Regions from separate parts of the Candidatus Nitronereus thalassa genome, predicted to be linked through region 3. Evidence: riboswitches for the same ligand, from Rfam matches in the RefSeq annotation. Region 3 holds a riboswitch; each other region holds the start of a gene.
What was found. A riboswitch is a leader RNA that binds a small molecule or an ion and turns the genes downstream of it on or off. The one in region 3 is predicted to bind cyclic di-GMP.
Positions count from the first base shown of each region.

Region 1: linked by a shared signal. The riboswitch ahead of PPG34_RS01460 (Flp family type IVb pilin) and the one ahead of PPG34_RS07060 (BREX system ATP-binding domain-containing protein) in region 3 are both predicted to bind cyclic di-GMP.
Region 2: linked by a shared signal. The riboswitch ahead of PPG34_RS14870 (response regulator) and the one ahead of PPG34_RS07060 (BREX system ATP-binding domain-containing protein) in region 3 are both predicted to bind cyclic di-GMP.

Region 1 covers NZ_JAQOUE010000001.1:274,109-278,308, reverse strand. Annotated here, with positions in the region: gene PPG34_RS01475 (TadE/TadG family type IV pilus assembly protein) at 1-840, opposite strand, end outside; gene PPG34_RS01470 (TadE/TadG family type IV pilus assembly protein) at 949-1,584, opposite strand; gene PPG34_RS01465 (TadE/TadG family type IV pilus assembly protein) at 1,590-2,126, opposite strand; gene PPG34_RS01460 (Flp family type IVb pilin) at 2,369-2,548, opposite strand; cyclic di-GMP riboswitch class I at 2,647-2,727, opposite strand; cyclic di-GMP riboswitch class I at 3,204-3,286, opposite strand; gene PPG34_RS01455 (prenyltransferase/squalene oxidase repeat-containing protein) at 3,873-4,200, shown strand, end outside.
Region 2 covers NZ_JAQOUE010000001.1:3,283,839-3,288,038, forward strand. Annotated here, with positions in the region: gene PPG34_RS14850 (hybrid sensor histidine kinase/response regulator) at 1-398, opposite strand, end outside; gene PPG34_RS14855 (hypothetical protein) at 376-528, shown strand; gene PPG34_RS14860 (response regulator) at 738-1,295, opposite strand; gene PPG34_RS14865 (response regulator) at 1,310-1,816, opposite strand; gene PPG34_RS14870 (response regulator) at 1,828-2,292, opposite strand; cyclic di-GMP riboswitch class I at 2,379-2,472, opposite strand; gene PPG34_RS14875 (response regulator) at 2,713-3,096, opposite strand; gene PPG34_RS14880 (ATP-binding response regulator) at 3,071-4,200, opposite strand, start outside.
Region 3 covers NZ_JAQOUE010000001.1:1,570,433-1,574,632, reverse strand. Annotated here, with positions in the region: gene PPG34_RS07070 (SDR family NAD(P)-dependent oxidoreductase) at 1-688, opposite strand, end outside; gene PPG34_RS07065 (hypothetical protein) at 883-1,686, shown strand; cyclic di-GMP riboswitch class I at 1,860-1,962, shown strand; gene PPG34_RS07060 (BREX system ATP-binding domain-containing protein) at 2,125-4,200, shown strand, end outside.

The DNA of each region.
Region 1 (4,200 bases), 1.3 Mb from region 3:
ATCTGAGAAAAACACCAGAAATTGTTGGACTCTTTCGTCACCTGGAATCCCGGTTTGATCCGTGAACCCTGAGGGACCATCGGCCTGATCCAACGCATCTTCCGTATTGGTACCACCACTAGCAGACATATTATCAATGGCCGTGGTCATATCATCATAAAAATTTGGCCCAAGGGCACGTTCAACCACCACGCCTGAAGCAAATGTAATAAGACCCATCTGGTCAGTGTCATCAGTATGCTCAAAAAAATCAACGAAACTCTTGGCTGCGGTCTTTAAATTACTCATGGCACTACTCATTGACCCAGATTCATCGAGCACAAGCATGATTTCTACTTCCCGTTGTTGGGCTACCCCTGATGACGTGATATATGTTTTTTCATAGGTCCCCTTGGCAATATGGTCTTGCATTTCGACCACCTGCGTGATTTTATTTAAAACGTTCGTGCTGCCCTCGACAAATACTTTGCCTTCAGCTCCTTTGGTCCCTGTAATTTGGGGATTGCCCTCCGTACCCAATAGCCCTGGGCTGAAATTCGCTTGCCCTACTGCGGCCATGAGATCTTCGGTCACAAGAAAGGGATTTGAATAATTTTTTGCACCCAACAGGGCTGCGGCATCCACGGATTTTGATAATTCGGCTCTCACCACATACCATCGACCTACCTCAATGCCCAACGCCACAAAGGCAAACAAACTCACTACCGACAAGGCTGTGACAAGGGCAAAAATTCCTCGCGAATTCGACACATGAAGCTTGCTACTTTGGCGTTTCGAACCGCGAACTACATCTCTGTTTTCTAAGTTATCTAAATCTAAAGAATGTTTAATTGGTTTCATATACTGCTCCCCATCACGGACAAAATTTGTCTGTAGCTATCTGCCCGGGAAATCTGGCGTTCAATTGTTACCAATGTTACCAACCCTTTTTCGCCTTCAAAAAAGCGATCAAAACACCGCCTTGCTCGTAATCAAAATCCCATCCGACTCACCATCTTGGCCGTATTGGCCCAGCTCATCGTAGAGATCATAATTATTCACGGTATGCCCTGAAGCATTAAAAAATTCTTCCAAGGGGGTGACAGGTTGATGTACATAATAAACTTTGACAATAGTAAACTGGGAAATCGGGGCCGCTTGTACTTCCACGCTATCGTCATACTTTAAAAGATCGTACAAATTTTGCGGCAAATCGCAGGTTGGACTATTTGCAGGAGAATCGACGCCATTGCCTGCAATCGCATCTAATGATCCAAGTTCTTGCACCGTGCATGTTGGGTCTGGGTTACTGGCATTTTCGCCAGCGTCGGCCTTGGCAAGATATATTTTGTACAATTCTGGATTTTGCGTAAAATTAAGTGGGGCGCTTGATTCCGCCATGAGGTCCAAAAGGTCTGAACCATTTTTTAGGTCACGAGACGCTAAACTGCCCCCTTCTCTCGTAATATTGGTCACAACCGCTTGAGCCTGTATCAGCGTGCCAAAGTCCACGATTACAAAGATAATGAGGAGGGCAATGCTGACCAACACGGAAAACTCAACTGCCGCCATTCCTTTTTGATTTCGAACGATGTGATTAGCCATGGCGTTTATACCCCCTCCACTGTGAAATCTTCGTTACGATAAGTCGCTTCAGCTCTCAGAGTAATTGCTTCTGATTCTGAGAAAAATTGGCCGATAAGCGGTGTCAAAAATTGATGTTGATAGTCAACCTTGATTCTCATGTAATCTGCTGGATTACCGGCATTTGGGGCGAGTTCATCAAATGTCAAGCCACCTTCTTCGTCATCGTTTGCGCCAGCCTTCCAAATAGAAATGTCATCAGCTGGGTCAATATTCATTAACCCAATTTCACCCTTTTCATGGATGACCTGTCTGATAGAAGCATCTCGAGTTTGAGGATTTCCATTTTCATCATTTAAAACTTCCCCAACTAATGCCAAACGCATGCCTTCTCGGGTGGCATATTGGAGCGTATGTTGATGAAGAAAATACCAGCCGAATTCCATGACCCCCATTATCAAAATGACAAATGGGAGCAACATCATCGCCATTTCAGTCGTTGTGTTGCCGCGCTGGCTTTTGATTGCACGAGAGGGTGAGATCTGCGTTGTCTTCACGTTCATAGTGGTTCCCTCAATATTCCCAGTCGACTTTTTCCTCGGTCCCAATCCATGGGGATGGAGGAGCACCTCATGCGAAAAGGCGGCAAGGAACAAAAATTTTTATAGTCGTGTGTGCTGGTTGGTAGATCCATACAGGCCACTATTTATCCCAGCCTTCCCTGCGTAATCCCTTTGAGACCTATCCGATGCGAAGATCGGATAGGTTCTCAGAGGGGAACAACCGAAGGAGCTTACATTGCAGATTAGCTGGCCGTAGCAGCCGCCATATCGTTGGCAATGGAGTTGAAGGTATTAGACACCGTGGTACCTAATTGAGTCACTGCTGTCACAATCGCGGCAGCAATAAGAGCAGCCAACAATCCGTACTCAAGAGCGGTAGCCCCTTCTTCATCCCGAATAAACTGCATGACAGAATTCGTCATATCGAATCTCCTCACGGGCACGATAAATAAAGAATATTGCCGAAACGGGGTGGCCCGTATTTCCACCAGCCTCGGCTATCCCCTTTTCCTATTCCTCCTCCGGCAACCCGGCTTTCAGATCGCTGACCTGATCCGTGGCTTTGCGCCCCCGCCTCACGACAGGTTTGCCTTTATCGGGAAGGGGAGCCCGACTAGGAAGATGTTTTGATGTCAATAGTAGATGTTCACGTTGCCAGCACAAATCTCGCTTGCTACTAGACTGGGGTTCCACTTCCCGAGGGGCTGGCTGAGCAAAGGATTTATGGCCCCGCGGAGGAACGATGCCAGTGCTTCTTACTCCACAGCCAAAACCAAAGGAACCGTAATCTGAAAGATTGGATTTACGTTTATTTACTTCTAGGAAAGGACCTGTTTTTAAATATTTTTGGGAGAGTAGCGCACAATGCCGTTGGGAACCTTTAACAAGAACCCATGGCTTCAAAACAGAATATTTCGATGTAATGATGGAGCTTAGAGAAGAGGAGTGTTTCCACTGATTATTGTGGGATTCACATGGATTATCTTCAGGCAGCAACCAATACCAAGTGGTCATAGAAATCTCCTCTTAGAGCAAGCAGGAGAACTCCATCCCTATGGGTGGCACTGCATCCCTTCCTTCGACAACCCGGCTGTCAGCTGAAATTCTTCTGACCCGTGGCTTTGCGTCCCTGCCTCACGACAGGTTTGCCATTTCGAGAAGGAGTTCTCGATTCACTATTAATTTCGTACTAATGCATCCAATTCTGCTATCGGTTTGCCCTTCTAAAACCTTGCGTCCCACCTAGACCATCTTTGAAGAGACAAATAAAAGGATAAGGCTTAGAGCTTTAATTAAAATTTTCAGGCTCAAGAAAATCGCTTCAACATCACTCGCTTCTGTACTCCTATCGGCTTGATTTTGCCTTCCCTTGATTAGCATTCACCCTAGGTAAAAATGATGTATTTGTCCGGTTTTCTTGCTGTAAATTCTCTATCAATTCATGGCGTTCTTTAACTCAAATGACCTCCAAACTTAATTAAGTATTCATTCCCTTTGAAAAAAACCTTTCACGTATTTCAATACCTGGAGTACGAGATTCCCTAGGAGAACAATACCCTGACAGTTAAAAATAAAGTCCTTTCACATTCAAACCGAAAATTCCATTGCCAGAGCTCACTCTTTGCCCCCATTTTTGACTCCATTAATAGTTTGGCAAGGACATGGTTAACGCATGAGATCCTATTACATCCAAAATACAAGCAATTGTCCTAGGGCTTAAGGGCACGCCAGCACTGGAAAGTTTCTGTGGAAATTCTTCTCAATGAACTTCGCACTCGAATCCGTCCTAACGGAGGGTTCCTGTTCACTACTCAAGGTGAGGATCGTCCGGATGCTACGGCCTGGGGCACCATCATCCTTAGTCACTTTAAACACGACGCACAAGTCCTCCAACGCTCCCGAGATTACTTAACCTCCTTTCAAATGCCAGACGGTCGGGTAAGTCTTTCTCCCGATCACCCCGAATCTTTTTGGCCAACCCCAATTTCAATTTTGGCTTGGGAAACATCGAAATCCCATCATGTGTCGCGAGAGAAAGCCATCCAATTTCTACTAAATTCCTCAGGAGAGCATT
Region 2 (4,200 bases), 1.7 Mb from region 3:
TCTAGGGCATAACGAATCGATCGTTCTAATCCTGAGGCCAGCAGCTCTCCTTTGACCAGGTAATCTTCGGCTCCACTTTCCCCCGCACGGACATCGACATGATGATCATCTTGCCCCGTTAACAAAATGCAAGGGGTAGAACATTGTATGGTTCGAACATATTTTACGAGGTCAAGGCCCGTGTGGTTGCCCAAGCGGTAATCGAAAAGAAATATCGCGTACCCATGTGTTTGAATGCGGTGTGTTGCCTCGTCATAGTCCGAAACCCAATCAAGGTGAAATGTCGTTTCCTCTACTTGAGAAAGTATGTTTTTGATGATGTGATAATCATCTTCATCATCTTCAACCAGTAATATTTCAAGGGGAGATTGTGTTATGAGTGAGGTATTCGTCATCATCAATGCGGGGCTCCAGGTGTGGGGATGGCCAGGGACAACAATGAGCCAGGTGAATACTGTGGCCTGGCATGAGTTGCGTATGACCGTCTATCGATCTTTGTCCACTTCCTCTTGTGTTTCTCTACTCTAGTAATCGGTGTATCATTTGCGTACTTAAGTCCTCTCTGCTTTGCGAATGGGCGATATTCCTTCGTATTTATGAAGGTTTCACAGGGTTTTGCCCATAAAGATAAAGAATGGGGCTGAACAATAGAGCAAAACAAGTAACAACCAGAGGTTTGAACAATACGATTTTGAAGACTTATTGGGTAAAGAAATTTTTTGGAAGGGTTGTATGATTTATGGCTGGGGAAGTTGGACGAGGTGTAACCAGTAATAATCCAACGCCAACAGGGTGTCTCGATATCCCTCGAATGACGTGGGTTTGGTCATGAACGCATTTGCGCCTTCTTGGTAGGCGCGAAAAATTTCTTCACTGTTCCTCGTGGTAGTGAACACGACAATGGGGATGGTGTAGAGGTCTTGATCCTTTTTCAGAATCCCAAGGACTTCATGCCCATTTTTTTTCGGCATATTGAGGTCCAATAAAATAATGCCCGGACGAGGGGCGGATTGAGCGTGAGCAAATTCTCCATAATGGTACAGATAATTTAAGACAGCTTGGCCATCATGGATAAACCTCAGTTCATTCCCGGATTGAATTTCTTCCCAAGCCTCCTGGGCGAGTAAGCAATCATCTGAGTCATCATCTACCATCAGAATGATTCGGCTTTGGTGGTTCCCCTGAGCAATTGACACGGGACCACTTTTGGTGGAATCCGGTGGAAAGGCGGCAAGCGGGGAGGGGACTGCTTCTTCTTCCCTAGTGCTGGCTAGAGAGGTGTCTGAATGGATCAATCTGTGGCTCCTTACTAGTGAGACAAAGAGTCCCAGGCAGGTTTATCGCTGCCATAGGGAAGTTCTACCATGTTGGTCCAATATTGGCTTAGGGCACCCACGATGGTATGAAATTCTTGGGCCGAACGTGGTTTAGTCATGCAGGCATTGGCTCCCAAGGCATAGGTTCGACAGGTATCTTCTTCATCAATCGAGGTGGTCATGACTACTACTGGAATATGGCGAAAGATTTCATGATCCCGGATTTCCTTTAAGGCCTGATGGCCATTTTTTCTCGGCATGTTCAAGTCAAGCAAAATCATACCTGGAAGGGGAAAATCTTCAGTATCAGAAAACTTTCCACGACGATGGAGATAGTCGAGAAGTTCTTCGCCATCTCGAACAAACTTTAGGGCATGAGGACATCCATATTCTTCCCAGGCATCCTGAGTGAGTAAACAATCGTCTGGGTCGTCATCGGCCATCAGAATCGTTCTGGAAGGATTCTCTATGGACATCGTTGCTAAATGTGACATTTTCATACTGGTTCTCCCTAGTGATTCGCGGAAATAAGGGTCCGTTGATTTTTTAAGGCAGACCAAGCTTGCCGCACATCCCGCATCACCCGAAGATATTCATGAAAAGTGGAAGGCTTCGTGACAAAGCCATAAGCTCCTAAAGCATAAGCTTCTGAAGCTTCTTTGGGTGTTTTAGAAGTACTGAGAACAATAACAGGAATATCTTGAAGGGTCGGATCGGCTTTGATGTCCGCGAGAGATTCCAAGCCGCTTTTTTTGGGCATGGACAAATCTAGTAAGATAAGTCCTGGGCGGGGAGCGGTCTCGGGAGAGGAATAACGATTTTGTTGATACAAATAATCGATTAATTCGTTCCCGTCTTGCACAAACCGAAGCTCATTGCCATGCCCTGTTTCTTCCCAAGCTTCCATGGCGATGAGGCAATCATCAGTATCGTCATCAGCAATTAATACCGGTTCCAGAAGTTGTAGCGACGGCATGGTGGCATCTCCTTATAGCAGCACACGACCAAAAAAAACGCCCATCCTGTAAAAGGAATGGGCGCAACAATGCCAACAGCGGTCATCGTGGTAGCCGGGCGTACCCTGGGAAACGAGTTTCCCTTATCAGGTCCCTTGGCTTTGCGTCCCATCCTCTCGGGTGGTTTGCCTTTGTCACCTTGTAGAAGGATGTATCGGTGTCCTCGATAGAAACTTAACCTGAAACCGGACGCTGATAGGTTTTTTTCGTGGATAGAATCCTAAAGATTACACTTGAGGCTTCAAAAGGGTAGTTGCCTATGGATGAGTGAAAGAACCGCGGATTGATCTAGTGGCACGAAGTTTTGAGACACTTGCATACCCGTGGCAATGGAATGGAGTAGGGTGTGTTGGAAAGTAGACTGGTGGCCGCCTTGTTAATTATGACCGGGCGGCTTGGCCTGCGAGGCCCTTTTGGATGAGGGTGAGAAGGTCTTGTGCCTCAAAGGGTTTCTCTAGATAGCCCAAAGCCCCAAGTTCCTTGGCACGTTCTCGGAGGCCGGGTTCTTTACTGGCCGTTAAGAAGATGACGGGAATGTCAGTGGTGAGTGAGGAGTCTTTTAGCCGTTCGGCTACGGTAAATCCCGTTCCCCCAGGCATGGAAATATCCAACAAAATAATGTCCGGATGATGTTGCATCGCCTGGGCCGTGGCCATGACGGCATCAAAGGCTACGACCACATCGTACCCCTGGCTTTTGAGCCTAATGGTTAAGGCTTTAATAATTTTTTCATCGTCTTCAACAAGCAGTATTTTGGACTTCACGGGACACTCCTTGGTTGAGTCTATGGCTGATGGGGTTGGTGCGGTTCTTTGGCAGGGTCAGGGTAAATTTGGTTCCATGACCCATTTGGCTTTGAACGTTAATCTGGCCTCCATGGAGGATGACGATCTCGCGGGAAATGGTTAGTCCCAATCCGAGGCCTCCCTCTTTTCGCGCATGTCCTTCTTCTACCTGATACAAACGGTCGAAAATATGGTCAAGATGTTCCGGCGCGATTCCGCACCCCGAGTCCTGGACGGAAATGCGAAGATTTTCCGGCTTGTCAGGATCTTCACAAGCACTGAGCGTGATGGTTCCTCCGGGAGGGGTAAATTTAATGGCATTGTTCAGTAGATTGGTTATCACCTGAGTCATGCGGAAATGGTCAATCCAGGCAATAAGTGGGTTCGGTTGGACCGATAACGCAATGGCGACGGACTTGTGTTGGGCTGAGGTATTCATGGCCGTTACGGCATGCGACAATAACAAACCCATATCTTCCTGTTGGCAGTTGATGCTTAGTTTGCCTGTATCGAGCCGAGTGATATCCAATAAATCATTGACTTGGTTGGTGATCTGCCCCAGACATTCTTGGGAGATCTGAAGGTATTCCCGTTGCTCTGGGGTGAGTGGACCTGCCAATTCATCGAGCATGATTGCCGTAAACTCTCTGGCAGCGGTGAGAGGGGTTTTTAGTTCATGTGCCAGCGTGTGATAAAAACGCTGTATTTCTTGATTTTGTTTGGTGAGCACTTGATTGCTGTGTTCTAAACGGTGTTGATGGTCGGCAAGCGTTTGGCGGAGTTGGGATTTTTCCAAGGCGTTGGTGATGGCCCTATGCAGACTTTTGGTCGTCATCAAATTCTTGGTCATATAATCCGCCGCCCCTAATCGTAGTGCTTCGGCTGCAACTAATTCCCCTCCCGAACCGGTCAGGAGAATGATGGGGCTGTCGCATCCCTGGGCAATGCCTTGGCGAAGCAACTCGAGTCCGGTACGAACTCCGAGCCGGTAGTCAAAGAGATAGAGGTCATGGCGGTCTTGATTGACGAGGTCCAGACCGGTTTCAAAGGTGGGCGCCCAATCAAGTGAACAGAGGGGGGAGG
Region 3 (4,200 bases):
CGGTCACAACGGTTTGTTTTTTATCGATGGCAGCCAAAGAAGCTTGAACGACTTGTGATGCTGTTTGTATGGGGATAGGACTTGAAGGTCGAAATCCTGCGGAAGCATGAAAGTCCGTTTCTGTTTGACCGGGGCAGCAAGCCTGAATGGTGACTCCGCTGGATTTGACCTCTTCCGCCAGTGCTTCAGAAAAGGAAATGAGAAAGGCTTTCGTGGCGGCATATTCTGCGAAGTAGGGAATCGGGAGCATGCCAGCAATCGATGCGACATTAATAATTGTACCCGAGGCTTGCTCCATCATTCCCGGCAAAAACAAACGAATGCTTTCTACGACCGATTGAATGTGGAGATGGAGCATTTGTTGGATTTTGGGTAAGGGGTGGGAGACGAATTCCCCGTATAGTCCAAAACCTGCGTTATTAATCAGCAGGTCTGGTGTTTGTCGATATTCCCGGGCCCTTACAAACAATTGATGGGCTGAATTGGGTTGGGCTAAATCCAAGACGCACATATGGGCATGAATAGTATGGGCGGTTTCCAATTCTTGGGAAAGTTCTCGCAAGCGTGCTTTATCTCGTGCCACTATAAGGAGGTCGTGGTTTTGGCGAGCCAATCCTCGGGCATATTCCGCGCCGATGCCTCTTGAGGCACCTGTAATAATAGCAAAGGGACGTTTCGAATTCGTCATCTCGGGTGCACTATTCCCTGCCCATGAGCAGTGGCCTGGGGGGGCAGAGCAAAGATGAAAAGAAAGTCGGACTAATGTCCAGAAACCTCTCTCTTACATCCTAGCGTGTCTTTAGGAAACGTCAAGGTAGCCGAGAAAGAAGTCTAATCCCTATATGGGGCCTCAGTCTCCATGGCCTTTTTGGAAACCGCGTGATGATTGAACAACAAGTGCGAACAAATCTCGAACAAACCTTGGCCAAAATCGAAAAAGATTCAGATCTACTGGTGAGAACCGTTGCTGAGGCGGCGACTGCGGTGAAAAAAATTCGGACGGCGGCCAGTGTTGGTGACTTCCAAAAGCTTCGCCATGCTCTCAATGAAGCCAATCAGTTCACCGCGCAATTACAACAGGAACTGGCCTCAACGACCCAGAGTTGGAATTTTGATGAAGAGGATTATTTGGGCGGATTAGGCTTCCAGCAGGACTTGTTATCCATGGCCGAACAAATGGGCGTGGATTTGATTGAACATGAGGGAACGTTGTTTGCCTATCCGGCGTTGGTTCGAGTTCACCCTAAAGAGATGGCTGTGACGATTGACCGCGTTCGAGAAACTCGATTGCGCCCATCCTTACTGGTGAAACGCTTAAAGGATTTGCAAACCAGGCCGTATCGATTTAAACCTCACGAATTTTTGGCCATCTTGTATTCTGCCTATTCTATCGCCGTCGGGATTCGTGGAAAGCATCTGCTCGGAACAGGCATCGTCATTCCGTTAATGGAAATTTATGAATTGCTCACCATGTTGCCACGCCCAACGTTTGAATATACTCGACAAGAATTTGCACGAGATCTCTACTTTCTCGATAAAAGTGGAGTGAATCAAACAAAAAAGGGTCACCTGCTTCATTTCCATGCCAGTACTGGCATCAAAGACGCCACCAAAGTCTTGAGTGTCATTGCGCAAGGGGGCCGACTGCGGACGTATTACGGCACCTCCTTTACGTCTGCAGCGTAACCATCCTTCTTTCTCAGCCATCCTGACCAGACCAGTTGATTTCTGACCCATACGGTTGCGTATGGTGACTAAACATCCTGCCAACATGATGTTCGTTTTTGTTGTTCCCTCTCACCTCGTCTTTCTGTGCAAGGAAATTTTGATGCTTCCGATAGTAATAGTAATAGAGGTAGGAGGCGAAAGGGCAAACTGCCTGAGAGGGCAGGACGCAAAGCCAAGAGACCTGAGGAGAAGGGGAACCTTAAATTTCCTTTCAGGGTTGGTCTGGTTGCAACGTTCGACTATTCGATAGCATTGCCCCTCTGTGCCCACTTGTGGGCTCTTCGATTTTTTCTCCTCCCAACGAGTCTCGATCCAACTGATACCGCAAGGGGGCAAACTAATGATTGCATTGGCCTACATCATGTGGACGTATTTCAAGGGAAAGAGAGGATCGTCATGAACATGTCATCTCTGGATTGGTTGGAGGTCATGAGGAAAGAGTATTTCCAAAGTTATCTCCGCCAGGGAGGATCTGCGGTAAAATTTGTCGTGAGCGCCGAGGAAGAGGTTCGTCGTGCCTTGCCGCAGCTATTCAGCAAAATGGCGAAAAACGATGCCTACGTATTTGCTAAGGCCGATGCGCAATATACCAAGATTCATATGGTGGATCGTTTATTTCATAAAATTGCGAAACAAATTGATTGGGATGGATTAGCGCATTTATTCCTATCCCGGCTGTTAGTTGAAAACGGATATCAGGTGCCAGATGATCGTGCAGCGTTTAGCCTTCAAGCCATTGCTGAGCTCAATGATCGTGAAGAAATGCTACTTCGGCGTGAGCTCCGGAGTTGGTTAGAAAAAGCCATTTATCGTGATTCGGGCATGTGCCAAGAATTTCGAATGGCTATGGTCCGTCTGTGTCTGGCCCAACTTGATAGTGGTGACCCAAACCCGTTTTTGGCGAATGCCGTGAAAGAATGGCTTTGTGGGGAACTGCGTTTGATTTCCGCACTCAAAGATGCACTGATTTTCCAAAAAGTCGCGCGACACAATGCCAGGGATATGCTGGCCTCGCTGGTCTACTGGGTGAGATTGGTGGGCAAAGGTGGGTTAATCCTTACGTTAGATATTAGTCAGTATATGGTAGTGAAACGGTCAAAAGAACCTGATGCAGCCTTGAGTTATACGGCAGCGGCGGCCATGGACGCCTATGAAGTTTTGCGTCAATTTGTTGATGGAACGGATGAACTCGAAGGTTGCTTGATTGTGGTGATTGCCCCAGAGGAGTTTGTGAAAGATGAGCGGCGCGGACTCAATCGTTATGAGGCACTCAAGCTTCGGATTTGGGACGATGTCCGAGATAAGCGTCGGCAAAACCCCTTTGCACCCTTGGTCAGGATTTCAAAGGACTCGGCATCTCCCGGGGTTGCCGCGAGCGGGTTTACCCAAGGAACGCCGGTCGCTAATGGGGAGGAGATGTTGCATCGCCGGGCGATCGAAGCCTTACGGGCCGGAGTGCCCAATCGAGATGCCGTCCAAGTGTTGGGGTGCGCTCAACCTGAAATTGAAGGACAATTCCGGCGCATGCTTGAGAACGCCCAGCGAAGCGTGACCGAAGGTACGACAACGAAAGGTATCTTGTTGGATGGGGGATTCGGGACTGGAAAATCTCATACCTTGGAATATCTTCAAGAGTTGGCATTGGAGAAGAATTTTGCCTGTAGCCGTATTGTGATTAGTAAAGAAACCCCGTTGTACAGCCTGGTCAAAATCTACCGTGCCTCAATTGAAACGATCTTGATCCCTGGGAAGCGCGGTGGGACATTGGCTGAAGTTGCAGGAGAGCTGAATTTTCAGGGTCCCCAATACGCAGACTTCTATGAGTGGGTGCATGGACCCAGTGGCGAGTTGGATAGCCGATTTGCCGCCACATTATTCTTGTATGAACGAATGGCCAATGATCGAGAATTGAGCCACCGTCTTGTCCGCTTCTGGTCCGGAGACCCAATTGGTGTCGTCGAACTCAAGCGGTATCTCCAGGCCTGTAGTGCGTCGAATCCCTACACATTTGAAAAAATTTCTCAAACGGATTTGGCCTTGCAACGATTTAAATTCGCCTCCCGATTGATGGTGGCTTCGGGATATTCAGGATGGATTTTACTCATTGACGAGGCAGAAATTATTGGGCGTTACTCTCTCAAGCAACGAGCAAAGTCCTATGCCGAGCTCGCGCGATGGATGGGTGGATTGGATGCATCGAGCTATGCGGATCTTGGATATAAATCAGGTCTCGCGTCAGTCATTGCGCTGACGGATGATTTTCAAAGTGCGATTTTGGAAGACAAGGGCGACCGGGAAAAAATTCCAAACAAACTACGAGAAGGACGATCGGAAACCGATGTGCTGTTGGCCGATCAAGCAGAGGCTGGAATGCGGTTGATTGAAAGTGAACGGGCCCGTTTGGTCGGTCCCTACGATCGAATGATTGAAGAAACCCAAGAAAAAGTTCGGACGATTCATGCCTCTGCTTAT